Regions from separate parts of the Vibrio porteresiae DSM 19223 genome, predicted to be linked through region 2. Evidence: riboswitches for the same ligand, from Rfam matches in the RefSeq annotation. Region 2 holds a riboswitch; the other holds the start of a gene.
The links. Region 2 has a riboswitch for thiamine pyrophosphate ahead of thiD (bifunctional hydroxymethylpyrimidine kinase/phosphomethylpyrimidine kinase). Riboswitches for the same ligand answer to the same signal wherever they lie in the genome.
Positions count from the first base shown of each region.

Region 1: it holds a riboswitch for thiamine pyrophosphate, as region 2 does, so the genes downstream of both, thiC (phosphomethylpyrimidine synthase ThiC) here and thiD (bifunctional hydroxymethylpyrimidine kinase/phosphomethylpyrimidine kinase) in region 2, are expected to answer to the same signal.

Region 1 covers NZ_AP024895.1:3,563,899-3,579,733, forward strand. Annotated here, with positions in the region: gene OCV11_RS16340 (aminopeptidase P family protein) at 1-1,379, shown strand, start outside; gene betI (transcriptional regulator BetI) at 1,642-2,241, shown strand; gene betB (betaine-aldehyde dehydrogenase) at 2,257-3,717, shown strand; gene betA (choline dehydrogenase) at 3,727-5,472, shown strand; gene OCV11_RS16360 (choline ABC transporter substrate-binding protein) at 5,465-6,388, shown strand; gene choW (choline ABC transporter permease subunit) at 6,449-7,294, shown strand; gene choV (choline ABC transporter ATP-binding protein) at 7,294-8,520, shown strand; gene thiH (2-iminoacetate synthase ThiH) at 8,714-9,880, opposite strand; gene OCV11_RS16380 (thiazole synthase) at 9,883-10,674, opposite strand; gene thiS (sulfur carrier protein ThiS) at 10,680-10,883, opposite strand; gene OCV11_RS16390 (HesA/MoeB/ThiF family protein) at 10,880-11,710, opposite strand; gene OCV11_RS16395 (thiamine phosphate synthase) at 11,703-13,010, opposite strand; gene thiC (phosphomethylpyrimidine synthase ThiC) at 13,007-14,941, opposite strand; TPP riboswitch at 15,080-15,178, opposite strand; gene crcB (fluoride efflux transporter CrcB) at 15,279-15,662, opposite strand.
Region 2 covers NZ_AP024895.1:1,289,983-1,305,817, reverse strand. Annotated here, with positions in the region: gene OCV11_RS06070 (DHA2 family efflux MFS transporter permease subunit) at 1-1,102, opposite strand, end outside; gene OCV11_RS06065 (HlyD family secretion protein) at 1,119-2,309, opposite strand; gene OCV11_RS06060 (AdeC/AdeK/OprM family multidrug efflux complex outer membrane factor) at 2,330-3,781, opposite strand; gene OCV11_RS06055 (TetR/AcrR family transcriptional regulator) at 3,887-4,486, shown strand; TPP riboswitch at 4,590-4,687, shown strand; gene thiD (bifunctional hydroxymethylpyrimidine kinase/phosphomethylpyrimidine kinase) at 4,779-5,648, shown strand; gene OCV11_RS06045 (hydroxyethylthiazole kinase) at 5,654-6,568, shown strand; gene OCV11_RS06040 (pirin family protein) at 6,720-7,415, shown strand; gene OCV11_RS06035 (6-phospho-beta-glucosidase) at 7,661-9,094, shown strand; gene OCV11_RS06030 (LacI family DNA-binding transcriptional regulator) at 9,259-10,263, shown strand; gene OCV11_RS06025 (sugar transporter) at 10,529-11,719, opposite strand; gene OCV11_RS06020 (glutathione peroxidase) at 11,923-12,465, opposite strand; gene OCV11_RS06015 (MFS transporter) at 12,851-14,119, opposite strand; gene OCV11_RS06010 (ABC transporter ATP-binding protein) at 14,154-14,930, opposite strand; gene OCV11_RS06005 (FecCD family ABC transporter permease) at 14,931-15,835, opposite strand, start outside.

The sequences.
Region 1 (15,835 bases), 1.4 Mb from region 2:
AAAGTAACCCTGTTGATGAGTTATGGCATGATCGACCAGCAGCGGTTGTTTCTCCTATGCGCTTGATGGGCAATGAATTAGTTGGTGAAAGTAGCCTAACTAAACGTCAAAAAATTGCGAAAATTCTCCAAAGCAAGAAAGCCGATAGCGTTATCTTGACTGAACTGGACTCTATTTGTTGGTTACTGAATATTCGTGGCCTCGATGTTTCTCGCCTGCCTGTACTACTTTCACACGCTATTTTGCACAATACTGGTGATGTGGACTTTTTCCTCGATCCAGCTCGTTTAGCAGAAGGCTTTTTCGCCCATGTTGGCGAAGGTGTTCGCGTGCATCACCCAGACGAATTAGCACAACAACTTGCCGCACTTACAGGTAAACGCGTTATCGTTGATCCAGCCACCAGCAATGCTTGGTTTACTCTCACTCTACAAAACGTAGGTGCAGAATTGGTTGCAGACTCAGACCCATGCCTAACTCCTAAAGCAGCAAAAAATGCCACTGAAATTTCTGGTATGAAAGCATGTCACGTGCGTGATGGTGCAGCGATGGTGAACTTCCTAGCTTGGTTAGATAGCGAAGTTGCAGCGGGGCACGACCTAAACGAAGCACAAGTGTCTGACCGCCTACAAGCGTTTCGCGAACAAGACCCGACCTTAGCAGACTTAAGCTTTGATACTATTTCTGCAGCGGCAAGCAACGCAGCGATGTGTCACTACAATCACATTAACCAGCCGGAACCAGGCAAACTAGAGATCAACACGCTCTACCTAGTCGACTCAGGCGGTCAATACATCGATGGCACAACGGATATCACTCGTACGATCGCTATCGGTGAAGTCAGCCAAGAGATGAAGCAACAATATACCTTAGTACTGAAAGGTCATATTGCACTGGCTAAAGCTCGTTTTCCGAAAGGCACCTGTGGCCATCAACTGGACATCTTAGCTCGTCAATATTTATGGGCTAATGGTTATGATTATGATCACGGAACAGGTCATGGCGTCGGTCACTTCTTAAGTGTTCATGAAGGTCCTCAGCGTATCGGTAAAGCAGTGAATAATTTCCCTCTTCAACCTGGTATGGTGTTATCAAATGAGCCTGGTTACTACCGTGCCGATGGGTTTGGCATTCGTATCGAGAACCTAGAACTTGTGGTTGATATTGAAACCGAAGGCGATTTCGATGTACTTGGCTTTGAAGCGCTTACTCGTTGCCCTATCGACAAGCGTGCTATTGATACGAACCTTTTAACCAAACCAGAGTTGCATTGGTTAAACGAGTACCATGAAAGCGTATGGAATGATGTGAGTCCTCTCGTTTCTGACGATGTAAAACAATGGCTACGTAATGCGACAACCCCTATTCACCACGACTAATTAATAACCCCTCTGAATCCCTTATTGTTACGAACAATAAGGGATTTTTTTTACCTAAGTAAGCCTAAAATCCCACCTCTAATCAAATCCAGACAAAATAAATTTATTTTTATTAATTTTTAACCTTAAAAAACAATTGCTTAATATAAAAATCAGGTACAAACACATACCAGATCGCAAAACTTTAGTTTGAGATCTAAACATTATATGCGTAACATTAAAGTTAATTAATCGTTCAATAAAATTAACTGAGGGGTAACAAATGCCTAAGGTCGGAATGCCAGACATACGCAAACCTCAACTTGTTAATGCAACAATGACCGTGATAGAACGCGTTGGATTGCAATCCGCCAGCATCGCTTTGATCAGTGAAGAAGCTGGTGTATCAACCGGAATCATTAACCATTATTTCGGTGGTAAACATGGATTACTCGAAGAAACAATGCGTTCTATCTTACGAGCCCATGGAAAAACCGTAACTAACGCCCTGAGCTCATTACCCGCTTCAGCTCATAAGCAGCGCATTTTGGCTATCGTTGCAGCTAATTTTGAGGGACAGCAAGCGAACAACAAGGTCGCAAAAACTTGGCTCGCCTTTTGGTCTTACTCTATGCATGACAACCAATTGCAACGTCTGCAACGGGTTAATGAACAACGTCTGTTATCTCACCTATTAATTGAACTCAAAGCATTATTCAGCAACTCACAGGCGCATCATATTGCCCAAGCAATAGCTGCTCTCATTGATGGGTTATGGCTAAGAGCTGCCTTAAACCCTGACGGACTATCTGCGCAGCAAAGCCAGTTGATTATCAAACACTATCTCGAAACCCAACTTCAAGCGCTACATACACAGCATTAAACCAAAAGGCTTTTTATGGAAATCGCATCTCTTTACATTCATGGTAAGGCGCGCAGAGCCTCATCCAATGAAACCTTTACGACGTATAACCCAGCCAACGGCAAACCTTTAGCGGTGTTAGGTCAAGCCAATGAGCAAGATGTTCAAGACGCTATTGATTCGGCCAAGCAAGGCTTCCAAGTTTGGTCAAAAATGACAGCAACAGAGCGTAGCCGCATTTTGTTAAAAGCGGTCGCCTTACTGCGAGAACGTAATGACGAATTGGCCGCTCTAGAAGTGCAAGACACTGGGAAACCCATACAAGAAGCGATCTGTGTTGATATCGCAACCGGAGCTGATGTCATTGAATACTTTGCCGGGCTTGCACCTGCACAAGAAGGCAGCCAACAACCATTATCAGAGAACCAGTTTTTTTATACTCGCAAAGAACCGCTAGGGATTTGTGCAGGTATTGGCGCCTGGAACTACCCAATTCAGATTGCGATGTGGAAGTCAGCGCCCGCTCTGGCCGCTGGCAACGCAATGATCTTTAAACCCTCTGAAGAAACACCTCTCACGGCCTTAAAACTCGCCGAAATATTCACAGAAGCTGGTGTTCCAAACGGTGTGTTTAACGTTGTTCAGGGTGATGGACGAGTTGGTCAAATGCTGACTGCTCACCCAGAGATTGCCAAAGTATCCTTCACTGGAGAAGTCGGCACAGGTAAGAAAGTGATGAGCGCCAGCGCTCAAACGCTGAAATCTGTGACTATGGAACTCGGTGGCAAATCTCCGTTGATCATCTTTGACGATGCCAATGTGACTCAAGCTGTATCAGCCGCAATGATGGCCAACTTCTATACCCAAGGTGAAGTGTGTACCAACGGCACGCGAGTCTTTGTGCATGAGAAGATCTATGACCAATTTGTCGATCAACTTAAATCCCGCACAGAGAAACTGATCATTGGTGATCCGATGAATATGGACACTCAAGTTGGTGCCTTGATTTCAACATCTCACATGAAAAAGGTGCTCGAATTCATCGAGAACGGTAAAAAAAGTGGCGCGACACTTTTAACTGGGGGTTATCAAGTGACCCAAGATGGTTTGGATAAAGGTAACTTTGTCGCTCCTACCATTTTTACTGACTGCGATGATCAGATGGATTTCGTGAAGCATGAAATCTTTGGCCCTGTTATGGCTGTGCTGAAATTTTCTGATGAAGACGAAGCTATCTCACGCGCTAACAATACACAGTATGGCCTTGCGGCCGGTGTTTTTACCCAAAATCTATCGCGCGCTCACCGTGTGATCCACCAGCTACAAGCTGGCATTTGCTGGATTAACACTTGGGGAGACTCTCCAGCCCAAATGCCTGTCGGCGGCTACAAGCTTTCTGGTATTGGCCGAGAGAACGGCGTGGAAACTCTTGATCACTATACCCAAACCAAAAGCGTTCTTGTTGAGCTCAATGAGTTTGTCGGACCGTACGCATAAGGAGTCACTATGAAGCAGCATTACGATTACATAATTATTGGTGCCGGCTCCGCAGGCTGCGTATTGGCCGAACGGTTAACCGAATCTGGTGAACACTCCGTACTACTGCTTGAAGCAGGTGGCAGTGACAAAAGCATTTTCATTCAGATGCCTACCGCACTTTCCTATCCAATGAATACCCCTAAATATGCTTGGCAATTTGAGTCTCTTGCGGAAGAAGGTCTTGATGGTCGCCAGCTACACTGTCCTCGCGGCAAAGTGCTAGGCGGCAGTTCATCCATTAATGGCATGGTCTATGTTCGAGGTCATGCGTGTGACTTTGACGAATGGCATGAACAAGGCGCAACAAATTGGGATTATGCCCATTGCCTACCCTACTTTAAACGTGCTGAAAGCTGGATGGATGGCGAAGATGAATACCGTGGAGGCAATGGACCAGTAGCCACTTGCAATGGTAATGACATGCATCTTAACCCGCTTTATCAGGCGTTTATTGAAGCAGGGAAAGACGCAGGCTATCCAAAGACGCAAGACTATAACGGCTATCAGCAGGAAGGCTTTGGCCCTATGCATATGACGGTTGATAACGGAGTTCGCGCGTCAACCTCAAACGCTTATCTGCGTCGAGCCATGAAACGCCCTAACCTCACTTTAATGAGTCATGTGCTTACTCGCAAAATATTACTCAAAGATAAACAAGCTATTGGCGTTGAGTTTGAACAAAATGGCGCAATTCTCAATGCCTTTGCCAACCAAGAAGTGATCTCTAGCGCCGGTTCTGTCGGCTCGGTACAGCTGCTACAACTTTCAGGAATTGGACCGAAAGACGTACTCAGTAAAGCCGGTGTTGAACTGCTGCATGAACTTCCTGGCGTAGGTGAGAACTTACAAGATCACCTTGAGGTCTATTTTCAATATCGCTGTAAGCAACCGATTACTCTTAACAGTAAGTTAGGGCTTATCAGCAAAGGGGTTATTGGCACGAAATGGCTACTTACTCGCAAAGGATTGGGTGCAACCAATCACTTTGAGTCTTGTGCATTTATTCGCTCTCGCGCTGGATTGAAATGGCCAAACATTCAGTATCACTTCTTACCAGCAGCAATGAGATACGACGGACAAGCCGCATTCGATGGACACGGTTTTCAAGTGCACGTGGGTCCTAACAAACCGTTTAGCCGAGGTAAAATAGCGATTACCTCTGCTGACCCTAAAGCAAAACCAGCGATCAAATTTAATTATCTGCAACATGAGCAAGATATCCAAGATTGGCGCGACTGCATTCGCCTTACTCGCGAAATTCTCGCGCAGCCAGCATTAGATAATTACCGTGGCGACGAAATCCAACCAGGATTTAATATCACCACAGACGAAGACATTGATCACTGGGTTAAAGCGAATGTTGAGAGCGCTTATCACCCATCCTGTTCATGCAAGATGGGGAGCGATAACGACCCGATGGCAGTACTTGATGCTGAGTGCCGTGTGCGCGGAATTGAGGGCTTAAGAGTGGTCGACTCCTCCATCTTCCCAACCATTCCCAACGGTAACCTCAATGCTCCTACCATCATGGTGGCTGAGCGAGCGGCAGACTTAATACTCGGTCGACAACTGTTACCTAAAAGCGAAGCCCCCGTTTGGATTGCGCCAAACTGGCAAGAACAACAGCGCTCAACGGCTCCCGAACGAGATCAAATAAATACAACGAAATCGTCAGTAATTCATTCAAAAGAAAAGGAACTTCAACATGCGTAAAGTCATTACTTTCACCACAGCAGCATTACTTTCACTGAATGCATACGCCAATAGCTGTAGCTCGGTAAGCTTTGCCGATGTAGGTTGGACGGATATTACGTCCACAACCTCTGTTACTTCACAGATCTTAAAAGGCTTAGGTTATCAAACACGAACCGAGTTGCTTTCGGTCCCTGTAACCTACTCATCGATGGCAAGTGGTGACATCGACGTCTTCTTAGGTAACTGGATGCCAACGATGGAAGGTGATATTGCTAAGTATCGTGACTCGGGCAAAGTCGATGTATTACAAGCCAACTTGGTTGGCGCAAAATACACCTTAGCGGTTCCTAAATATGTTTACGATGCTGGCGTACATTCCTTTGCGGACCTCGCCAAATACGCGGACAAGTTCCATAACCGCATCTACGGCATTGAACCAGGAAACGACGGCAACCGTCTGATTCAATCAATGATTGATAAGAATGCGTTCGATCTCAAAGATTTCTCATTGGTGGAATCAAGTGAAGCAGGCATGGTGTCTCAAGTTGATCGTGCGGTTCGTCGCCATCAATGGATCGCCTTCTTGGGTTGGGCACCTCACCCTATGAACAGCAAATTTGATATGAAATATCTCAGCGGTGGTGATGATTACTTTGGCCCTAATTTCGGAGGTGCCAAGGTCTTTACCAACGTTCGTGATGGATTCGTTAAACAGTGCCCAAATGTTGGCAAGCTCGTCTCCAATCTCAAATTTAATCTGAATATGGAAAATCACTTGATGGACCGTATTCTCAATCAAAATCAGAAACCTGAAGTTGCAGCTAAGCAATGGCTAAAAGCTAACGAACAATACCTGGATAAGTGGTTGGCGGGAGTCAAAACCATTGATGGCAAACCGGGTAAATCTGCAGTTATTGCTTATCTAAACAAGTAACTTTTTCTTCATAAGGTGGCGTGTTTTCACTCCACCTTAAGCAACAAAAAAGGAATTATTGTGAATATGTTTACCGATTACAAACTTCCTCTTGGTCATTGGATGGAGAGCTTTGTCGATTGGCTGACTATCCATGCATCAGGCTTCTTCGACACCATCTCTATCACACTAGAAACAGCGATCATGTTTATGGTGGATATCTTTAAAGCACTGCCACCAGCAGCACCTATCTTGCTGACAGCAGCCATTGCTTGGTGGCTACATCGTCGAATTTCTCTGGTGATCTTTGTTATTGCTGCTCTGCTCCTCATTTTAAATTTGGGCTATTGGCAGGAAATGCTCGAGACCTTCGTCATGGTGTTCTCAGCGACCTTCATTTGTATCGTTGTTGGTGTCCCTCTGGGAATTATGGCTGCTCATCGCCCTTGGCTGTATACCTTGATGCGCCCGATTCTCGATTTAATGCAAACCGTACCCACCTTCGTTTACCTCATCCCTACTTTGGTTTTGTTTGGTTTAGGTGTGGTTCCTGGGCTTATATCCACCATCATTTTTGCTATTGCTGCGCCAATCCGTTTAACGTATCTCGGCGTGAATAAAGTACCAGAAGAGCTTGTTGAGGCGGGTAAAGCGTTCGGTGCAAGCAAAATGAAATTACTCTTTAAAGTAGAGCTTCCAGCTGCGATGCCAAGCATTATGACCGGTGTAAGCCAGTGTATTATGTTATCTCTATCCATGGTTGTGGTTGCTGCGTTAGTCGGTGCTGATGGCTTAGGAAAACCCGTAGTTCGGGCACTCAATACCGTGAATATTTCTCAAGGTTTTGAAGCAGGCTTAGCCATTGTACTTGTCGCCATCATTCTCGACCGCTTGTGTAAAGCGCCAAACAACAAGGAGGTACAGTAATGAATGCCATCAGTATTGAAAATTTGGATGTGGTATTTGGTACTCATAACGAATCAGCGTTAGCGCTTTTGGATCAAGGAAAAAGTCGCCAAGAGATCATTGATGAAACAGGCCTTGTTGTTGGCGTCAATAACGTATCTCTTGATGTAAAACAGGGAGAGATTTGTGTTCTGATGGGACTGTCGGGCTCTGGCAAATCAAGTTTGCTTAGAGCGATTAACGGGCTCAATTCTATTAGCCGTGGCTCTCTGAAAGTACAAGATGGCGATCAAGTTGTCGACTTAGCTCAATGTAATGAAACAACGCTACGTCACCTGCGCACCGAGCGCATTTCCATGGTATTTCAGAAGTTCGCTCTTATGCCTTGGTTATCCGTATTAGATAACGTGGCGTTTGGTTTGGAAATGCAGGGGGTTGCCAAAAAAGAACGTCGACGTAGAGCTCAAGAAAAATTGGATATGGTTGGACTTGGTGAATGGGGAGAACAGTTCCCTCATGAGCTTTCCGGAGGCATGCAGCAACGCGTTGGATTAGCGAGAGCTTTCGCTATGGACAGCGACATCTTACTTATGGATGAGCCATTCTCAGCTCTTGATCCTCTCATTAGAACCCAACTTCAAGATGAATTATTAGATTTGCAGAAGAAGCTGAACAAAACCATCGTGTTTGTTAGCCACGACCTCGACGAGGCATTAAAGATTGGATCGCGCATAGCAATTATGGAATCGGGTAAGTTAATTCAATACAGTAAGCCTGAGCGTATAGTTCTCAATCCCAAAACCCAATATGTCCGAGACTTTGTTGCTCATACGAATCCTCTTAATGTGCTGCGTGGGCGCTCCTTGCTTAATTCAGATAATGAGTTAATTCAAAAAAATCAGCGTTGGCAAATTGCTGAAGATGACAATCTCTGGTTAGAAAAACATGACGAAGAATGGTTGATTGCTGGGCGTAGTGATTACCAAATCGTTGAGTGGGACGCAAAACAAGATCATAACGAACTCGACTCACATTCTATCGTGCTCGCCCCTTCAGAAATTGACATGCGTGATGCGATAGAAATTCGTTACCACACTAGCAATCCTATCGTATTGATGGAAGCTGGTGAGCCGATTGGTGTTCTCAACGATCATGATTTTTACCATGCACTATTAGGCAAATACAATGAGCCACAAGAAGCAGACATCACAGGTCAAGATACACAGCGAAGTGTTGAAGCTGCGTAAACTCCCCGGCGCCAATTACTCTACTACGAGTAACATTGAGGTATTCGTTAGGCGGTAATAAAACAGGGCGAAGAAGTGGTTCGCCCTGTTTATTCTTCTTACTCATTTATTCTAGCTAATCCATTTATCAGGAAATCTTTATCCCTTTCAAAATGGGCTTTGCGATAGCTAGCTTTCGCACAACACTGCCAAATTATGTTCCACGTGAAACACTATTTTGAGAAAACGCAATCGACCAGTCATGCCATACTGCTTCAATACCCTGCGCCTTGAGCATCTCATGAACCTCAGTCGTCGAACGTTCATCACTGATTTCAAATTGAACCAACTCTGTATCAGGGTGCAAATATCCTCCCGGTTGAGTACTCGACTCTGCAGACAATGAAGTAATCCCAAACTTTACTAATTGATTGCGTAATTCAGCTGGCTCTCTAGTCGACAATGATAACTCAACCTCTGGGAAACATAGTCGATAAGCACAAACAAGTTGAATCAATTGATTATCGCTAATTAGGCTTTTAGGTTGGACTCCTCCAGCACAAGGACGCAAACGTGGGAAAGATACAGAGTATCTAGAACGCCAGTAACGCTTTTGCAAATACGTGAGGTGATGCGCAGTAAAAAGCGAGTCAATTCTCCACTCATTTAAACCAAGCAACGCCCCAATACCAATCTTGTCCATACCAGCTCGCCCCAACCTATCTGGGGTATCGAGCCGATAGTGAAAATCAGTCTTTTTACCTCTTAAATGATGTTCGCCATAGACACCAGGATGATACGTTTCTTGGTATACCAAAACAGAATCCACACCAAGAGACTTAAGCTCTACATATTGCTCTGCATCGAGTGGTTGAACTTCCATTGCAACATATGAGAAATAGCGTTTAGCTAAAGGAATCATTTGCCTAAAATAGGTCATCCCCACCTTGGTTTCTTGCTCTCCTGTCACCAATAAAATGCTGTCATACCCTTTTGCTTTGATCGCCTGCAGTTCCGATTCCACTTCCGCTGCATTCAATGTCTTTCTCTTAATGCGATTACTCATCGAGAAGCCGCAATAGGTACAATCATTTGAACATAGATTCGATAGATAAAGTGGTATATACATTCCTATCGTTCGACCAAAGCGCTGTTGGGTCAGCTGGGTCGACATTTTCTTCATGACTGAGATAGACGCCTCTGCTGCAGGAGAGATCAAAGTCATAAAATCCTCAAGCTGGAGTCGCTTGCCCATTACACTTTTTTCTAACGCTCGTTGTACTTCTATAGGCGTTTTTGAGTAGAGTTTGAGGCGGATACTCTCCCAGTCGAGCTCCTCAAATTGTTCCAAATAGTTATTGTCCAGATAGTGATAAGCCACGATTAAACCTCCGGAACAAATAAGACATCATCAAGAAATCCTATTAGAGGACTTGTCGCTGATGCATGTAAAGCAACACTACCTAGACCGCTCTCAAATGCCAACCGACCAGCCATAACCGCTAAACGAAAAGCCTCTGCCATAGCGATAGGATTACTTGCCGAAGCTATCGCAGTATTCACCAAAACAGCATCAGCTCCCATCTCCAATAGATAACTCGCATCGGAAGGTCTGCCAATTCCAGCATCAACAACCACCGGAACATTGGCCTGCTCGATAATGATGCGTAGAAATTCCTTAGCGACAACACCTTGATTACTTCCAATAGGCGAAGCCAGTGGCATAACTGCGGAACATCCAACTTCTTCAAGTCGCTTACACAAAACAGGGTCACAGTGGCAATATGGCAAAACGATAAAGCCTTGCTTTACTAACTCATCTGCGGCAGCTAATGTCTCCACCCCATCGGGCATCAAATAGCGACTATCAGGATGAATCTCTAACTTCACCCAATCAGTTCCAAATAGCTCACGAGCCAGTTGAGCAGCGAAAATGGCTTCTTTGGCATTTCTAGCACCTGAGGTATTGGGTAGTAGTTTTATCCCTGAATTAGTTAACGCGGAATAAAGCGTTTGTCCCGAGTCATGTTGATTTGCATCCACTCGCTTAAGCGCTACAGTAACCAGTTCAGAACCACTAGCTTTTAACGAATCCAGCATTATGTCACTACTCGAAAATTTGCCGGTACCAGTAAAAAGTCTTGATGAGAAATTTGTATCTGCAATTTTGAACATGATGATTATCCTCCTGCTACTGCATTAAAAGTAACAACAACATCGCCATCTTTTAGCTGCATTTTGTTCCACTGAGATTTGGGAATTACGCACTGGTTAAGTGCTAGCGCAATACCAGCTCCCTTGATATCAAGTTGGATTAATACGTCACTTAGCGATGTTTCACATGAAACATCCAATGCAAATCCGTTAAAGATTATTTGACTCATAAGTAACGTGCCCCGCTCTCATTTTTATCTTTATCAATGAAAAGCGAGACTGGACACTCTTCTTCAATTTCTCTGTCTTTGCATAATGGACAATCAGGATCTCGATTAACGGAGTAAATTGACCACTCACCACTCCTGCCATCGAAGCGATAAAGTACGGAAGATTGGAAACCAAAATTCTCCTCAGCCAAATAATTGATGCAAGCGAGAGATTGATAGCAGCTAACAACCCCAGCCACAGGCCCCAAGATGCCCATTGAGGTACATCTATTTTCAAAAATTTGGGTATCGGTAGGATACAGACAGGAATAACATGGACATCCTACATGATAGTTCCAAATAGAAAACTGCCCATCCCAACCGGCAGCTGCACCAGAAATAAGAGGGACTTTACTTCGACCGCAGCAGTAGTTTACTTGCTGACGTGTCGTCATATTGTCACTGCAATCGAGTACAACATCGGCAAGAGTGACTTCCAACATCAATTGTTCATCGGTCATTCGCCTTCTTACCACCCTGACCCGACAATCACTATTTCTCTGATCAATTGCTTTTTTAAGAGCATCAACTTTGCTGACACCTAAATCATCGAAACGGTAAGCGACCTGTCTGGGTAAATTACTCAGCTCGACTATGTCATCATCGACAAGAACTAAATGCCCCACACCAGAAGCAGACAAATAAAGAGCAGCAGCGTTACCTAACCCACCACAGCCAATAATGAGAACTGAGCGATCCAATAGTTTGGTTTGAACTTCTTCACTCCAGGTATCAAGGCAAATCTGCTTTTGATAACGTAAAAATTGTTGATCACTAAGATTAGGCATGTTCTCCCTCCCGGTTCTTTAGCGACTCAAACTCACGAACAACGAATGGAAGGTTGGGTTGATCTGAACTAACCGCACGAACTACTGCGATGCTATCAACACCAGTGAGGTAAACCTCTCTTGCATTACTAAGTTGAATACCGCCAATCGCGACAGTCGGAATCCTATCCAGACCTAAGGACTGAGATAGTTCCTCAATAAACTTCTGGTAAAGCGCTAATTTATATAATCCTTGAGGGCGCGAAGGCATACTTTTAGTCGTGGTAGCAAATACATGACCTAAAGCGATATAGCTAGGATAACTACGGTAGACCCGTAGTATTTCAAAATAACCGTGGGTTGATAGACCTAATCGAATATTTGCCCGCTGTAATAATGCAATACTCTCTTGTGAAATATCATCCTGACCAAGATGGACGCCATAAGCTTTATGCTTTAAAGCTAACTGCCAATAGTCATTGATGTACACAGCTGCCTGATAGCTTTTGCCAAGTTGAACAGCATGCTCTATTTCCTTTTCACGCAAATGCTCTTCTGCATTCTTCATCCGTAGTTGAACGGTTTTCACCCCCAACTTCAGTAACTGTTCTAACCATAGGTTATTATCGACAACCGGATATAAACCAATTGCAGATGAAGTAGTTGAAGGGAATGGTACGGAGCTAGAGAATTGCTCCTTGCAAAAAGGAGCACCGGATTCGTCGAACGTCCAATCTACAGGACATGCGAAATCTTGTGATTTTTGAGGCCACAGTGTTTCACGTGAAACAGATCCAAGTGAACGAGCTAAAAGCAGACTGTCTTCGATTGTGAACTCGAGTGCGAGCAAAACAACAAACCAACTAAAGTGAGTGGTTACATCAATTGGCAAACGCTCGAACTGAATTGCCTTGCCAGCCGATATCAGATAATCCATTCCATCAGGATTCGTTGTTATCAACAGTTCATTTTTTGGATGAGTAGACGTGTTAATTCTGTTGCTTTGTCTTTGCAGAGCGGAACGTTGCAACGATGAATCATAAACATAATTGAGATAAACAACCGATTCAAATTCGTGAACGAAGGGAAACTCATTTGGTGATTTGGTGATAAAACTTGTATCGATGTAGATAACACTCAAATCGGGAAAATGAAGGGAGAGAAACGGCTGTTTAACCGTTTCAAATGTCATGGCTAGTTTGTCAGAGCAAACACCATTTTGCTTCGCACAGGAAAGATGCTGGTCTATCTGTTCACTGAAATCAGCAACCGCGAAATCAGAACATGGCCAATGTTCGGGGATATGAATCTTTATCATCATTCATCCTCCCCGACGACAGGCTCCAGATATAACTCAGAACCAGCATCAACAAAACGTTGAGCCATCAGGTTCATTCCATCGCTAGCATTGAGAACATCTATCGAATTGGTCTCTACTGATTTTTTTTTGGGTAGCCCAGCTGCGTATTCACGCACTTCTTGTGAAATCTTCATTGAGCAAAACTTGGGGCCACACATAGAACAAAAATGAGCAATCTTCCCTGACTCTTGCGGAAGAGTCTCATCATGTAGTGCTCTTGCTGTATCAGGATCAAGTGATAGGTTAAATTGGTCTTCCCAACGGAATTCAAAACGGGCCTTTGATAATGCGTTATCTCGTAGTTGTGCTCCAGGATGCCCCTTAGCTAAATCAGCAGCATGTGCAGCAAGTTTGTAAGTAATTAGTCCCGTTTTCACATCTTCTTTATTCGGCAAGCCGAGATGTTCTTTAGGTGTGACATAACAAAGCATCGCACAACCAAACCAGCCTATCATCGCAGCACCAATCCCAGAGGTAATATGGTCGTAACCAGGAGCAATATCGGTAGTAAGTGGGCCTAATGTATAGAATGGGGCTTCATAGCAGTGCTCGAGCTGCTCTTCCATGTTCTTCTTAATCATGTGCATAGGCACATGTCCTGGGCCTTCAATCATCACTTGAACATCATATTTCCAAGCTATTTGAGTGAGCTCTCCTAACGTGTGTAGCTCAGCAAATTGAGCTTCATCGTTGGCATCCGCTATAGAACCAGGACGTAATCCGTCACCTAAAGAGAGAGCAACATCATATTGAGCACAGATCTCGCATATCTCCTTGAAATGGGTATACAAGAAGTTTTCTTGATGATGAGCAAGGCACCATTTAGCGATAATAGAGCCGCCTCGTGAAACGATACCGGTGACTCGTTTTGCCGTCATGGGAATGTATCGAAGCAACAAGCCGCAATGGATAGTAAAGTAATCTACTCCTTGCTCAGCTTGTTCGATTAACGTATCTCGCATGACTTCCCACGATAGATTTTCCGCTATTCCATTAACCTTTTCTAAAGCCTGATACATTGGAACTGTGCCAATTGGAACGGGGCTATTACGCAGTATCCACTCTCGAGTCTCATGAATATTACGGCCAGTAGAAAGATCCATCACGGTATCAGCCCCCCAACGCGTTGCCCAAACTAGCTTCTCAACTTCTTCCTCAATAGATGAAGAAACCGATGAATTGCCAATATTGGCATTCACTTTCACCATGAAATTTCGACCAATAATCATCGGTTCTGACTCTGGGTGGTTAATATTGGCAGGTATAATTGCTCGCCCTTCTGCTACTTCACGACGAACAAATTCTCCAGAGATCAATTCTGGGATTTGAGCACCAAAACGCTCACCTGAATGCTGTTGCTCCAATTCCGGCTCTGAAACTTGTAAACGACGCTGATTTTCTCGAATAGCAATGAATTCCATTTCAGGCGTAATTAGCCCTTGTCGAGCATAGTGTAACTGTGTGACTACTTTGCCTTGTTTTGCCTTACGAATTGTCGGTAAGTGAGGGAAACGAACCGAATCCAACGTGGTGTCTTCCAATCTTTCCGCGGTATAACAAGAAGCCGTTTGATCCAATTCATAAGTATCTTGCCGTTCAGCAATCCACGTGGAACGTATCGTTTCGATACCAGAAAAAATATCTATAAGAGCATTTACGTCAGTATATGGACCGGATGTATCGTAAACATAGAGAGGTTCATTAGCACGAAACTTCGGGTTTTCTTTAGTACCGCCGATAAGAGAATCTGAAAGAAAAATTTTACGAAATGGGACCTGTAAATCTGGACGAGAACCAGAAACGTAGGCCTTAGATGAGTTGGGTAATGGGGATGTCGTTAAGGATTCAATAAACGATTTGGCGCTTAATCTAGCATTTTTTCTATTCGACATAGCATTTTCCTTGGATAGTAATTTAGGGATAAATGCTTGACGGGTGTGTACAACAAGAGTGATTAACAGATGCTAATCGAGAGATAGGACAAAGCGAACAAACCCCAAACATGGGTATGTAGATGGTAAGAGCTTTGAGAAATGTCTTCTCTTGTTCCCTTCGCAGGTTCTAACCTGATCAGGTTCAACGGATCCCGAATAAACGGTCTCAGCCTTATGGCACTCCGACAAGTGAGAAAGATTATAAGTAACGCTTAAAAATTAACAAACATCTTTATTTATTTAACATGAAAAATGAGAGAAAGCTTTCAATTTGACACTTAGAGCTCTGCTTCTTTTAAGAGCGTAGTAGCCACTGATATCCAACATAAGCAGCCGATATACTAAACAATACGTTCAATACAACGTTGAATCCCATCTTAACGAATGCCCCCTGCTCCATCATCAAAACGTTATCCATAGAAAACGTTGAAAAGGTAGTCAACGCACCTAGAAAACCTAAACCAATAATTTGGCGCCATGGGTATGGTGCAAGCCACTCATTTTGAAAACAAGCCATCAGTACACCCATGATAAAGGAACCTATGATGTTAACGGATAATGTTCCATACGGAAAAGCTCGGCCGAAGACCATGACAGTCCACTCAGAAACCAAGTAGCGAGAGCAAGCACCAAATGCCCCACCGATAGCGATAAACAGTAAAGTAGATAATTGACTCATGATAAAACCTCGAAACATTTGCTTACCATTGTAAGCAAAAAACCACCAAGTCTAAGCATTTTCTATTCGACCACGGCTTTTATTTTCAGCCACTTCGCCTTTAGCACTCTGAAACAAATAAAACGTTACAGGAGTCACTTAGATCTCTATAAAATGAAAGGAATGACAAGATA
Region 2 (15,835 bases):
TCTGAGCAAAGGTCATATCCAAATTGGCGAAACCACGAATGAAGGTCCACGAGCCCAGCCACAACACCCCAATAAACACCAACGGCCTTGGGTCGATTTTCGATGCCAAATTCGCCACAGCGGGCGCCATAAACACCGCCAAAATCCCCATGGTAGCGGTTGAATAACCGGCAATGGTGGCGGTATAGCCCATATAAACTTGTAACCACAGTGGCGTCACCACTTGGATGGCAAAGAAAGCCCCAAATGCCAACGACAAGGTAATCATGCAGGCGCTGTAACCACGGTGACGGAAGACTTTCAAATCGACCACAGGGTTACGTTCGGTCATTTCCCAAATGATGAACGAGATAAAACCAATCAGAGCGATGATGCCCAAAATCAAGATGCGATTTGAAGCAAACCAGTCGTGGTCTTTCCCTTCATCAAGCATGATTTGCAAACAAGCAACCCACACCACCAGCAGAGCCAAACCCACTTTGTCGATTTTGGCCTTGATGGTTTTGGTTTCGAATTTTTTCAACAGTTGCCAACACGCAATACCAGCAATCAAGGCAAATGGTGTTTTTACGATGAATACGTATGGCCAGCTGTATTGGTCGCACAAGATGCCACCGAGAATGGGTCCCATAATTGGAGCCACCAAGGTGGTCATACTCCAGATCCCAATCGCTGCATGCGCTTTGTTTTTTGGAAAAATTCGCATCATCAAGGTTTGCGATAGCGGCATAAGTGGCCCGCCCGAAAAACCTAAAAAGACCCTAAACATGACCAACATGCTCATGCTGGTCGCCATCCCACATAACAGTGAGAACACCCCAAACATCAGAAAACAGACCACAAATACGCGAATCGAACCAAAGCGTGAAGAGAGCCACCCGGTCAACGGTACGGAAATCGCTTCCGCTACCGCATACGAGGTGATGACGTATGTCCCTTGGCTTGTCGATGTCCCCAGTGCCCCGGCGATATTCGCCACAGACACGTTCGCGATCGTGGTATCCAAGATGGCCAAAAAGTTGGCCATCGCTAAACAGAGCGCCCCAAAAAACAGCGCAGCTCCGGTTAAAGGCTGGATCTGATTGTCATTCGTCTGACTCATGACATTCCCCCAAGACTTATTCAGTCAGCATTGCTGTACGGTATTCTTGTAACGTATCGTCATCCACCTTGCGGCTGGTATCGATAGTCACTTCCATAGATAAACCAACTTGCAATGGATGAGCTTTTAAATCGTCACGATTGAGCTGAATACGCACCGGTAAACGCTGTACTACTTTGATCCAGTTACCTGTCGCGTTTTGCGCAGGAATCATAGAGAACGCAGAACCTGTACCGCCGGATAGGCCAGTCACTACGCCGTGATACACCACATCATCGCCATAAAGATCGGCTATCAATTCAACTGGTTGACCTACATCCACTTTGTTGAGCTGCACTTCTTTAAAGTTGGCATCTACATAGATGTTCTGTACGGGAACGACGGTCATCAAAGCTTCGCCGATTTGGACGCGACGACCAATTTGGACGTGACGTTCAGCAACGACACCATCAATTGGCGCGCGAATCACAGTGCGGTCGAGGTCGACTTGAGCTTGTTCAAAGCGCGCTTTCGCCGCCAATACTTCTGGGTTGTTTTCCACTGTGGTATTGGCAATCAAAGCTTCATTGGCCTCTTTTTGCCCAATGGTAGAGAGCTTGTTGGCATGCGCTTGCGCTGCAGCGGCTTTGGCTGCATTTAAGTTGGCTTTTGCCTGTTCAAATGCAGTTTGAGCGTTCGTCAGCTCTTCACCAGACACCGAACCAGAACGCACTAGGTCTTCACGACGTTTTAGATCGATGGTGGCACGATCAAAGTCTGCTTTTGACGCTTGCAGTTGAGCATCAGCGCGTTTGGCATTCTCTTCTTGTGCATCGACTAAAGCGGTTAACCCGTCATTATTGGCTAAGTAACTTTGCACATGACGTTTCGCCAGCGCCAAATCGGCAGCGGCGCGATCAAGGGTAATGCGAGCATCGGTATCATCAATCTGGACGAGCACATCGCCTTTGTGCACAAATTGGGTATCGACCACATTTACCTTACCGATAATGCCACCCACCGCTGGCGTCACCGCAGCCACTTCCGCTTCAGCATACGCGTTATCGGTGCTGACATAGCGAGATGCGTAAAAATACCAGTAAGAACCATAACCGGCCGCGGCAATCACAATCGCTGCCGCTAACGCAGTAAAACCACGTTTGCGCGCACGGTTAACACGTTGATTATCGAGATTAGTTGTCTCATTTTGAGATTGTTCAGTACTCATTTGTAAAACCTTTTAACCGATCATGACTTTTGAGGTTGGTAGCCTGCGCCCAAGGCATGTACTAGAGCGAGGTCAAGACTGAAAGCGCGCGATTGCAAGTTAACCAACGCCCTTTGGTTATTCAGTAACGCTTCTTCCGCGACTAACACATCGAGGTAAGTCGCCAGTCCACCGTTGTAACGATTATTGGCAATGTCGTAGGCACGCTGTGCTGCATTAACCGCTTCGTGCGTTTTTTGAATTCGAGCATCGAGCGCAGAACTGCTGGTCACCACATCCGCCACTTCGTGCAATGCGTTGGTCAACGTGCGGTTATAGCTGTTGACTGCTTCTTGATAATGGGCACGAGCAGAAGTGAGTTGCCCGTCTAATCGACCGCCAGTAAACAGCGGTAGGTAGATAGCAGGGCCAATACCGCCAGCATCGTTACCTGTGCGCGTTAAGTTATCTAAACCAAAGGCTTGATAACCGATAAACGCAGATAAAGTTACGTCTGGGTAGTATTGCGCTTTGGCGATACCGACACGCTGAGCTGCAGCTTCTGCGCGCCAACGAGCGGCGGTGATATCAGCACGGTGTCCAAGTAAGCCAATGCCCACTTCGCTGGGTAAACCATAGCGTTTATCGAGAGCAATCTTAGGCTCGGTTATGGTTAACGCGCGATCGGGGCCTTCACCAAGCAGTGCCGCAATGGCGTTTTTCTGCAATGCGATCGATTCATTAATTCCCAGCAATTCCGCTTCCACACTGGCGCGAATCGCTTTGGCTTGGTTAACCGAGCCGAGTGTCTCAAGTCCGTTGTCATAACGTTTTTGCATTAGCTCAACGGTTTTAGCACGCAGTTGTACTGCTTCATCCACCGTGTGCTGGTTTTTATACAGACGGGCCAGCTCGGCGTACGCATTGGCAATTGAGGTCGCCAACATTAACTGGGCAGAAACGGTTTCTGCTTGTGTTGCAGCCAATTCACTGGTCGCAGCCACCACAGCAGCCTTGTTTTTACCCCAAAAGTCAAAGTCATACTGGAAGTTGAGGGTAACGGAACCGTAGTCGTTCCAATCGTATGGCGGACTGTAAGCTTGATATTTGTAACTCACCTTGCTTTCTGAAGCGCTGGCATTTAACCCCACTGAAGGACGCTTAACTGCGCCAATTTGTTCAGCGATACCGCGCGCATCACGTAAGCGCGCCTGCGCGATCTTCAGATCAGGCGAGTTGGCAAAGGCTTCTTGCATCAAAGTGTTGAGTTGTGGATCTTGATAGCGAGTCCACCACTCCATGGTTGGCCAATTAACTAATTGGCTGTTGGCAAAACTTTGTTGGTAGTGAAGTTCACTCATAACCGTCAGTTGCGGAGTGGCTTCATCATCAGGGGCTGCACAGCCATTGAGTACCGCCACACTGATCAAAGTCAGAGCCAGATGACGGGGACGAATGGCGCGCCAGCGAGGACATAACGCATTGCTTTTCACGCTAAATTACCTTATAACTAAACCGTACCGTACAGTTATACTCTTGACTTTGATCGTTCGTCAAGCGAAACTTATCCACAATTTCTGATAGGACACGAGTAGCCGATGCGAGTAAAAAGCGAAGAAAAAAGGCAAGCTATATTGGACATAGCGAAGGATTCTTTTACCCAACAAGGATTTGAGCAGACATCCATGTCGTATATTGCCAAGCAGCTTGGAGGCTCAAAGGCAACGCTCTACAACTACTTCAATTCTAAAGAAGAAATCTTCGCCGCGGTGATGGAGTCTTCTGCGACCGAGCAGATTGAGAACGCCTTTGTCTCTCTAGAGCACCAAGATGATATTCATGTGGCTTTGCCAGAATTTGGCTTTAATTTTCTGCAATCGGTATTAAAGCCAGATTTAATGGCGATTTACCGCATGGCGATCAATGAAGCAGAACGCTCATCGATCGGCCGTCATTTTTATGAAAATGGACCAAAGAAAGGCTGGATTCATCTTAGTGGCTATTTACGTCATCAAATGGAACGCGGCACTTTACGCCAAGCGGACCCTTGGTATGCGGCAATGCAGTTAAAAGGGCTATTAACCGCAGAGCACTTCGAACCTTACGCTCTAAGGGCTATCGAGATGCCAACGGATAAACAGATTCGCGAAACCGTCGATAAAGCGGTCGAAGCGTTTCTGTGTCTTTACAAAAAATAACCGCGTGCGTTGCTTTGCTTGCTTGAGTCGTTCCTTGATAGGTAACACTCAACAATAGGTGTGATTAATTGATTGCTAATTTGATCTAAGTTGTTAGGATAAAAGCCGATAGTCGGGGTGCCATTTGGCTGAGATCGCTTTGCGAGACCCGTTGAACCTGATTCAGTTAACACTGACGTAGGGAACTATGAGAGTCTGCGGCGCGATCCATTTACCGATCATTTTCCAACGACAATCACTAGGGTCTTTGTGCCTTAGGTTGGTTCCTCATGTCATGTTGAGGAGCACAACCATGAACTCTAAAACAGACATTTCTTTATCTACCCCATCTCCCCTACCTAACATTCTGACCATAGCAGGGTCTGATAGTGGTGGCGGCGCCGGTATTCAAGCCGATATCAAAACCATTAGCGCAAATGGTGGGTTTGCTTGTAGCGTTATCACCGCAGTAACAGCGCAAAATAGTTGCGGCGTCACTCATATTCATCCCATTCCACCACAAAGTGTTGCCGCGCAGCTTGATGCGGTGCTTTCAGATATCCGTATTGATGCGATAAAAATAGGCATGCTGCCTAATATTGCCATTATGGAAGCCGTTGCGGCAAAACTGCAGCAATATGCTATCAAACATGTGGTGATCGATCCGGTGATGGTAGCAACCAGCGGCGATCAGTTAGTTTCTCCAGATGCGATTAACACCTTATGTCAAACCCTGTTTCCCTTAGCTTCGCTAGTGACCCCCAATTTTTACGAAGCGGCGATCATGGTCGACAAACCATTCCATTACACCAGCGTTGAGAACCTCCGCTCTGCCCTAACACGCTTTGACTATCCTATCTTGCTCAAAGGGGGTCACAGCGACGATGCTCATTATGCGAATGATTACCTGATCCACCACGACAAGATCACCACCTTTAACGGCCCACGCATTACTACCCACAATACCCACGGCACGGGTTGTACGCTTTCTGCCGCGATTGCAACTCAGTTAGCACTGGGCTGCTCGCTCGAACAAGCGATCGCAACAGCGAAAGTTTATCTCACTGAAGCGCTACGCCACAGTCATCGACTCCAAGTGGGTCATGGTCACGGCCCTGTTCATCACTTTTATGCTTACAACGCCACACCAGTGGCCAATGCCGACTATGCGGAGGCGTTATGAATCCTATGAACATTAAACAAATTGCTGATTTTCTTGCAACAGTGCGCCGCGAACGTCCGTTGGTCATCAACATGACCAACGATGTGGTCATGAATCTTTGCGCTAATAGTCTTTTGGCGTTAGGCGCATCCCCAATCATGGCCCATTCTCGCCAAGAGATGGCTGAGCTGATGCCATTGGCTGGAGCGCTAGTGGTCAATATCGGCACACTCGATGAGAAACGCGTCGCACAGATGGAATACGCCATTGAATGCGCAAACCAACACCATACTCCCATCGTACTCGACCCTGTAGGTTGTGGAGCCAGCACCTATCGCACCAAAGTGAGCCGCTACTTCGCCTCACTCGCCTGCCACCTCACCCTTCGAGCCAACGCATCAGAAGTGATTGCGTTAGCGGGACACACACCATTAGATAACTCAGCAGAAGGATATCCGTTAGCGGGACACACACCACTAGATAACTCAGCAGAAGGATATCCGTTAGCGGGACACACACCTTCTATTGATGAATGTCCCCGAGGTAATAAAGGGGTGGATAGCCAAGATTCAACACTGAGTGCCCTTGGAGCGGCTCATCAAATTCGTGAGCAATATCAAACGGATGTGTCTATTTCTGGAGCGACGGATATTATCGTTACCCAAAATCACGACTATTATTTAACTAATGGTTCGCCAATCATGCCTTACGTTACTGGCTTAGGCTGCGCATTAAGTTCACTCACTGGCGCTTTTGCTGCCGTCGGTGAGTGCAGCGGTTTAGCTGCTGCGGCAATTTGGGGCGTCGTCGGAGAAATTGCCGCCGAGCAATGTGATGGACCCGGTTTTCTGGCTGGGGAGATGTTAGACATTCTCTATCATCTGGATGAGGCGACACTAAGTAAACGGTTAAAAATGAACATCGAAAGACACCCATATTAATCGGTGACATGTTCAAATTTTTTGATGGACCTCAACGGGGGAACCCAGTGTTATCCCCCGTAAGGACTGGCTAAACTGCGCTTGATATTTTTGCTGAGTGACATGGCATCGCTCGGCAAACAAACGTTTTTGACCACTGTAAGGACATCTTATGATAGAAATTCGTGCCGCGCATGACAGAGGTAATGTGGATATGGGTTGGCTCAATAGCTACCACTCATTCTCGTTCGGCCAGTATTACGACCCTCACCACATGGGATTTTCCGCGCTGCGAGTCATTAACGATGATACGGTACAACCAGGAGCAGGCTTTGCTACTCATGGGCATCGTAATATGGAAATTTTGAGTTTTGTATTAGATGGTACTATTGCCCATAAAGACAGCACTGGCAATATTGAAACCCTGCCACAAGGTGAGTTTCAGTTAATGTCCGCTGGTCGTGGTATCTATCACAGTGAGTTCAACGCATCACAACAAGATTCCCTACATTTTTTGCAAATCTGGGTTGAACCTAATGTGCAAGACACAGAGCCGGGCTATCAACAAAAACCCTTCGAAACTCGCCAAGGTTTTGTGCCGATTGCCTCACCAGATGGTCATGACGGCTCTTTCATCATTAAACAAAACGCGACCATTTACCAAGTGACGTTAGCGCAAGAGACTCAGCAGCGTTTTGCCGTAGAACATGGCCGTCGTGTTTACGTCCATTTGATTACTGGCGAACTTGAGATCAATGGCATCAAGCTTCAACCCGGCGATGGAGCCAAAATTGCCGAAGAGTGTGCATTGGATCTGGTCAATGTCGGAACACAGCCTATTCTTGCACTGCTGTTTGATCTGCCATAAGTGGTCAACTCAATACGAGCCACTCTATTCATTAATGACAATAATGCCCTCTTTTGAGGGCATTTTCGTTACCGTTTACAACACAATTAAACATTAAACCATAGTCTCTCTGACCACAAATAGCTGGTATTTCTGTACTTTTGTAACCGGTTACAGAAACCGGTTACAATAATCAAAAAAATGATCTACAATCATAAGCAATCCAATCTAGATAGCGATCGATTGTCGCGTAACAGAGGTGTTCAATGTCCAAATTAGGTTTTCCTGATGATTTTTTGTGGGGTGGCGCAGTAGCAGCTCACCAAGTAGAAGGTGGCTGGAATGCTCAAGGCAAAGGCCCAAGTATTGTTGATGTATTAACCAAAGGTGCACACGGCGTTCCTCGCGTTATTACTGAAACAGTAGAGAGCGATAAATTCTACCCTAACCATGAAGCCGTTGATTTCTATGGTCATTACAAACAAGACATCGCCTTGTTCGCGGAAATGGGCTTTAAATGTTTTCGTACTTCGATCGCTTGGACGCGTATTTTCCCATTGGGTGATGAAGAGACGCCAAACGAAGCTGGCCTACAATTCTACGATGACATGTTTGATGAGTTACTTAAATACGGTATCGAGCCAGTCATCACCCTATCTCACTTCGAAATGCCACACCATTTGGTAAAAGAGTATGGTGGTTGGACTAACCGTAAAGTGATCGACTTCTTCGTTAAATTCTCTGAAGTGGTACTCAAACGTTACCAGCACAAAGTGAAATATTGGATCACTTTTAACGAGATCAATAACCAAGCTAACTGGCGTGCACCTTTATTTGGCTACTGTAATTCTGGCGTTATTTACGTTGACCATGAAAAACCAGAACAGACGCTTTTCCAAGTCGCTCACCACCAATTTGTGGCACACGCGAAAGTGGTCAAACTCGGTCATGAGATCAACCCAAGCATGCAGATTGGTAGCATGATTCACATGATGCCACTCTACCCTGCATCATGCCGCCCTGAAGATCTGTTAAAAGCGCAAGATATGATGCGTCAAAAATACCTATTCAGTGATGTTCAAGTTCGTGGTTACTACCCAACTTACTTGCTGAAAGAGTGGGAACGTAAAGGCATTGAAGTGGTAATGGAAGAAGGCGATGCCGAGATTCTACGCCAAGGCTGCTCCGACTATCTTGCCATCAGCTACTACATGACCAATATCGTGTCTGCACAACCTGTTGAAGGTCAATCTGACAGCCTATTTGGCGAAAGTCGATTGAACCCTTACCTACCAGCCTCAGACTGGGGATGGCAAGTGGATCCACAAGGCCTACGTTACGCGTTATCAGAACTGTATGAACGTTATCAAAAACCGATTTTCATTGTTGAAAACGGCCTAGGTGCTGTCGATACTGTGGAAGCCGATGGTTCAATTAACGATGACTATCGTATTGAATATCTTGCAGAACATATCCGTGAAGTGAAGAAAGCGGTTGAACTCGATGGTGTGCCAGTCATGGGATACACCCCTTGGGGCTGTATCGACTGCGTCTCTTTCACCACGGGTGAATACAAAAAACGCTACGGTTTTATCTACGTCGACAAACACGATGACGGCACAGGTACGATGGCTCGCTCGAAGAAGAAGAGTTTCTTCTGGTACCAAAACGTCATACGTAGCAACGGTCAAGAAATCTAATTACCGTTATTAAAAGAGATGACCACCAGCAAAGCGCAAAAGCTCAGTTGGGTTTTATCAAGCGTTTGATTGGCAAGGTATTGATCTCTTTCCTCAAGGATGAAGAAAATCTGCTACACTCGCCACCCTATCTCTCTGGGTGGCGATATTAATTAGGAGTCTCCATGGCAACCATCACTGACGTTTGTAACCTAACTGGATTATCCAAAGCGACCGTATCGCGGGTAATCAATGCGAGTGGGCAAGTCAAAGAGAGCACCCGTGAAAAGGTTCTCAGCGCCATGAAGACCCTCAATTATCATCCAAGTTCGGTCGCGCAAGCGCTCGCAACCAACGTTTCTAACTCAATTGGTCTGATTTTACCGCAGTTTCAGAGTAACTATTTCGGCACCATTTTGTGTGAAGCGGAGCAATCCGCCCAACGGGCAAACAAAAAGTTGTTGGTCGTCAGCAGTAAAAACAGCGCTGCAGGTGAACAAGAGGCACTAGCGACATTGGCCATGCAACGCTGCGATGCCATTTTGCTCTATAGCCGTCACCTCACTCCAGCGCAACTGCATGATTGTCAGCAAGATTTAGGCGTCCCGTTAATCATCCTCAATCGCCAACTTCACCTCAGTAATGTGCACAGTTTTGGTTTAGAACAGACTCAACTGGCAGCGATTGCGCTGCAGCATTTATTGGATTTAGGACATCAATCAATCGCCTGTATCTCCTCGCCCCTTGCAAGTGAAACTGGCCGATTACGTTATCACGCATACCTTGACGCCCTAAAACAGGCTGGACTTCCCGCTTATCAAGAATGGTTTGCCGAAGGAGAGAATACGCTAGAGACGGGCTATCAATGTGCGCAAAAACTGCTTAAATCCGGACGCCCCTTTAGTGCCATTTTTGCGTGTAATGACGACATGGCGCTAGGCGCAATTCGAGCACTGCACGATGCAGGTTACGCGGTGCCACAAGATATTTCCGTCATTGGTATTGATAATGAACCCGCCGCCGCTTATGCCCTGCCAAGCCTTTCTAGTGTCTCACTGCCAATCCAAGATCTCACCCATGATGCGATGCAAATAGCCATTCAACGTAGTTTGAAACAACCTGCGGCTATCACGCACAAAACCTATCCAGGTATATTAGTGAGTCGTGAGTCGACTCGTCAGGCATCGTAATTTCATTCCTATGCTATACTTAATTCGCGATGCAAAATCCACAATAAGAATAATGTTTTATATGCTTGGCTGATGCATTTATTATGGATAAATAAGCATAACTTAATATAAATGATAATCGTTGCTATCTTAAAAATTTATAGGTAATCTAATTGTCGCCAGTGGAAAGTGATTCCAGCCTCCCCAAGATTCGGGATCGCCTTTCACTGGCTCAATAAAAAAGCGCCACAGGATGTGGCGCTTTTTTGTTATTTCATTCAATGAATTAACGTAGTGCTGGATAACGACGCAGTAGAAAGACCATAAAGGCAATCGCAACAACCGCGAAAATCACCCCGGCAAAACCAACCCAACTCAATTCAAACCACTGAATCACTTTTGCACCGATCAATGCACCAGACCCGATACCAAGGTTAATAATCCCTGAATACATCGATTGAATCATGTCAGATGCATCTGCATCAATATTCAGTACCTTCACCTGCATAGCAAGAGTGACGATCGTCAAGGCAATACCCCAAATAATCACATCGGTCATCACGGCCCATGGACTAAATACGGTGGCTAGCAACAATGCCATACAGATAATCACCACCACACAATTCCACACCAATAACGACGTGTTGTGTTTCTCACCACAGTAGCTAAAGACGATACTGCCCAAGATACCAGCGCCGCCAAAGCCCAATAACAACAACGTAGTGAAGTTTGGACTCACTTTACCTACTTCCATCATAAATGGTTCGATATAGCTATAAGCAGTGTAGTGCGCGGTAAATAGTAGGAAGATGAACAAATACAAGCCCATCAACATTGGGTTTTTCAGCAAGCGTGGCAAGGTTTTGCTGGTGCCTTTAAACAGACTTGGCATCTGTGGCAATAGGCGAATAAGCAGCAACATCACGATGAATGCCACGACCGCAATCAGACCAAACGTAGCACGCCAACCAAACCATTGACCGACCATACGTCCCATTGGGACACCGAGGATCATCGCGACCGACGTACCTGTTGCCAATACACTCAAAGCAAAGGTTTTCTTACCCGGAGGAGCAACACGGATGGTAATAGAAGCGGTAATCGACCAGAAAACAGCGTGGGCAAAAGCAATACCAACACGACTGGCAACCAGTGATTCAAAACTCCAAGCGAAGACCGATGCCACATGGCTAGCAATAAACAACATGAAAATGCCAATCAGCAGCTTTTTACGCTCAATCTTACTGGTCAACATCATCATAGGTAGAGACATGGATGCGACGATCCATGCATAGATGGTCAACATCCAGCCGGCATGAGCCGCTGTAATATCAAAATCTTTCGCTATATCGGATAACAAGCCAACAGGGACAAATTCTGTGGTGTTGAAAATGAAGCCACTAAATCCGAGTGCAAACACACGCATATACTGACTATGGCGCGTCACAGGTGGCGCCGATGCTAAAGTTTGGTTCATAACGACTCAGTAGAAAAAAGAAACGGTTCCAGAAACGGAGCGATTGTCGCTCGTTTTTTAACAAAAAGATAGATGGATCACAAAATTTTTGGAATATGAGATTTCACTTTCTTGCATAGTGAGAATCACGACAAAAAAACCGCGGTCTTGCAACCGCGGTTTTTTGCTGTTTTATTGACCACTATTGGTCATGTAAATCAGGCTTATGCAAGCACTTTGTCTAGTGCTTCTACTAGAATTGGGTGGTCAGGAGTCATATCTGGTGCAAAATGACCTACCACTTGGCCTTCTTTGTTCACTAGGAATTTTTCAAAGTTCCATAGAACATCGCCATCTTTTGCTTCAAAGCCGTAGCCTTTTAGCTTTTCAACAAAACCGCTTTCTGGAGCAGTAGTACGTGCTGGTTGCGCTGCAAATAGGGCTTGATACAGTGGGTGACGACCTGCGCCATTCACTTCAATTTTGCTGAACATTGGGAATGTTACGCCAAAACGAGCAGTACAGAATGATTTGATCTCTGCTTCTTCACCTGGTTCTTGTGCGCCAAATTGGTTACATGGGAAACCAAGTACCACTAGACCTTCTTCTTTACGAGCGTTGTAAAGAGCTTCAAGTGCTTCGTATTGTGGAGTCAGACCACACTCAGATGCAGTGTTAACAATCAGAAGTGCTTTACCAGAAAATTCAGACAATTTTTGTGTTTTGCCTTCAATTGAAACCACTTCGATATCGTATAGAGAACTCATTTTATCTTCCTTTTGCTTCGTTTTTATCTCGGCTGGCCAACCGTGGTCGCCAACTCAACTTGCAACAAGATAGCGCACAACTATATTGTGTGCAACTAATTATCTTACCCTTATGGGTAATTATCGGAGATCCTCACACTTTGACATAAGTTATCACTGCAAACGCTCCTTATTGTTAGCAGGACACACACCCTAATCGCCACACATAATGCCAAGTTCTTAAAGGGACACACACCACAATCCCTACAGTGTGTGTCCCCTTAACATTACAGTGTGTGTCCCGTTAACAGTTTTCTTTAGAAAAACGGGCAAATAAAAAACCACTGCAATTGCAGTGGCTTAGTTCATAGACTTACGGTGTGTGTCCTGCTTAGAAGTGGCTTTATCAATGAGCCATGACTTTTTCTTTGCGTTGATGCGTTGAGACAATAGCAAACAAACTCACGCCGGAAATCACACCTAGCAAAGCGAGACAGGCAGTGAGCGTACCGATCGAAAACGAGTCAAGGCTCAAATACCAACCAGTGATCCAGTTGCCCATAAACGCCATAAAGCCACCAGCGCAAGAATACAGCCCATAGTAACTGGCCATTTCACGGCGAGGGGCAAAGTTCGGGATATAGGAATACATCACAGGGAACGAAAGCATGGTGCCAAAACTAAATAGCGCGGCGTAAAGAATAAATGGTAAGGCAGGCATAGGTGCATAGTGCCATTGCAATACCAAATAAGCACAGCCCATGAGACTCATGCCTAACCCCATCGAACGAGCATCACCAAAAGCAGCGACAACCCAACGGCTGATCGGTAACTGGCAGAACACCCCCAAAATCGAGGTGGTCATAAACACCAAAGTCAAAATCGATTCATTGCCCGTCATCACATGGATTTGATGTGGCACACTCAGATAGAGTTGATGGAATAAGATACTGTTAACCGACGCAGCCAGAATAAATTTCACAAACACTGGCTTACGTAACATGCTGCCCCATTGACGCCAGAAAACGAAATCTGCGCTCTCCCCTTCGCTCTCGGTATTGATTGCCTGTGCTGGCAAATAGCACCATTGCAACACCAACAGTGCGGCAAAAAGTGCGGCTGCGGTCAAACCAACCGACATAAAACTCCAGCTCAGCAGAGTTAAACCAACCAGCGGCCCGAGTAACATGCCTGTTTCCCCCGCCATTTTTTTCAAGGAAAAAACTTGGTTACGTACCCGCGCATCAGGATATTCTGATGCTAAATACGCATCGCTACTTGGCGTAAACAGCGCTCCAGCAAAACCGGTTAAGAATGCCCCCAAAATCAGCAACGAGAAAGTTTCGCCCATGCCCAGCATAATAAAGCCCAAAATGCGCACAGCGCAGCCGGACAAAATCAAAGGCTTATAGCCGAAGCGATCCCCCAGCGTTCCCCCAATCAAAAACAGTCCTTGCTGGCTCAACACCCTCAAACCGATGATGATCCCCACATGCCAACTGGTGAGTCCCAGCTGATACAAGTGGTCCGCCAAATATGGCAGGAGCATATAAAAGCCGAGGTTAAACGAAAATGAATTGAGTATCAGCACCTTAGATGGCGCTGTTAAAAGTGAAAATGCGCTTAAGCGACGCAAAGAGAACACGGTGTAACCTCGGAATAAAACGCGCTGCATGAAACAGCGCGATAGGCAAATGATTGTTGAATTATTAAGCAACTTGCGGTCGACGTAAAGTCCTTACGAAAGGAATTCCTTGCTGGTCGTACGAGACTTGCGCATTAACCCCATAGACCTCATCAATCAAGGCTGGCGTCAGCACCTCAGACGGTCTTCCAGAAGCCACCACTTTACCTGCTTTTAGCACCAAAAGGTTATCGGCATACTGCGCCGCAAGGTTAAGATCATGCAGCACTAAGAGCGATGTCCAACCGTGTTGATTGGTCTTATCCACTAAGTGATCGAGCAGCACATGTTGGAAATGCAGATCGAGCGCACTCACCGGCTCATCCAACATCAAAAATGGCGGCTGACGCAAAATCGCCTGCGCAAACAGTACCATCTGACATTGCCCACCACTCAACGTGCGCACATCGCGATCGGCAAGATGGGCTAAGCCAATCTCTTCCAGCGCATTAACGGCTTCGCGCAACATCGCTTCATCAATTCGCCAACTGAGCGCATCTAAACGCCCCAGTAATACCACCTCAATCACTGATAAATTGACATCCAAACGGATGTCTTGTGGCATATAACCAATCTGCGCTCGCCACTGGCTTAACCGTTTGTAATCTAGTGCATTGCCTTGATATTGAATAGTGCCACGCTGGGGTTTTAAATCGCCAAACAAGGTTTTGAGCAGCGTACTTTTGCCGGTACCATTGGGACCGATAATCACATTGATTTGCCCAGGCTGAAGGGAGAAATTCATCTCATCAGCCAAGGTGAGCTGATCAATTTTTAAATTGAGATCTTGAACAGTCAGCATTTAGCGTCTCCTTGCGATAATCAGCCAAAAGAAAAACGGCACGCCAATGATGGCCGTAACGATACCGATTGGAAACAGTGCTCCCGGTACAATCACTTTTGACAGCACAGAAGCACTGGAAAGTAAAAATGCACCAACCAAAAAGGAGAGCGGTAAAAAGAAGCGTTGGTCTTCACCTACGATCATACGTGCGATATTGGGTGCCACAATACCAATAAAACCAATGATGCCCACAAAGCTGGTGACCGTTGCGGTCATCAAGGCCACGATAAATAGAATCTTCATGCGCAGTTTTGCAACATCGACCCCCAAGCTTTTGGCCCGCTCTTCACCCATTCGCAGCGCGGTTAGTTTCCACGCATCCCCCATCAGCACCGCAAAGCTGGCAAAAATCACCGTACCGATAATCGCCAGATTGGTCCACGTTGCTTTCGATAAGCTGCCAAATAACCAGAACAAAATTTGTTGGCTTAGCTCCGGTGAGGAGATGAACTGCACCAGTGACAAAAGCGATTGAAACAAAAACAGCAAAGCAATGCCGGCCAAAATCAATTGACCTGACGAGATATGTCGCATCATGGCCAACATAAACAGAAAACTGGCAGAAAGCATACAGCAGACAAAAGCACCAAGCGGCACCGCATAATCTGAATTCAAACCTAACGAACCGATGTACAACATCAGCGCAGCACCAAAGCCTGCCGCCGCAGCCATACCTAAGGTGTAAGGACTTGCCATCGGGTTGTTAAGCAAGGTTTGCATCTCAGCGCCGCCCATGCCAAGACTTCCACCCACAATCACCGCCATCACAGCGATAGGCAGACGCAGGTTTTCTACGATCACAACCGTCGTTGGGTCAACTTGCAAAGGGAAACCGACAAAATGGAGTAGCGCGTACGTCACAC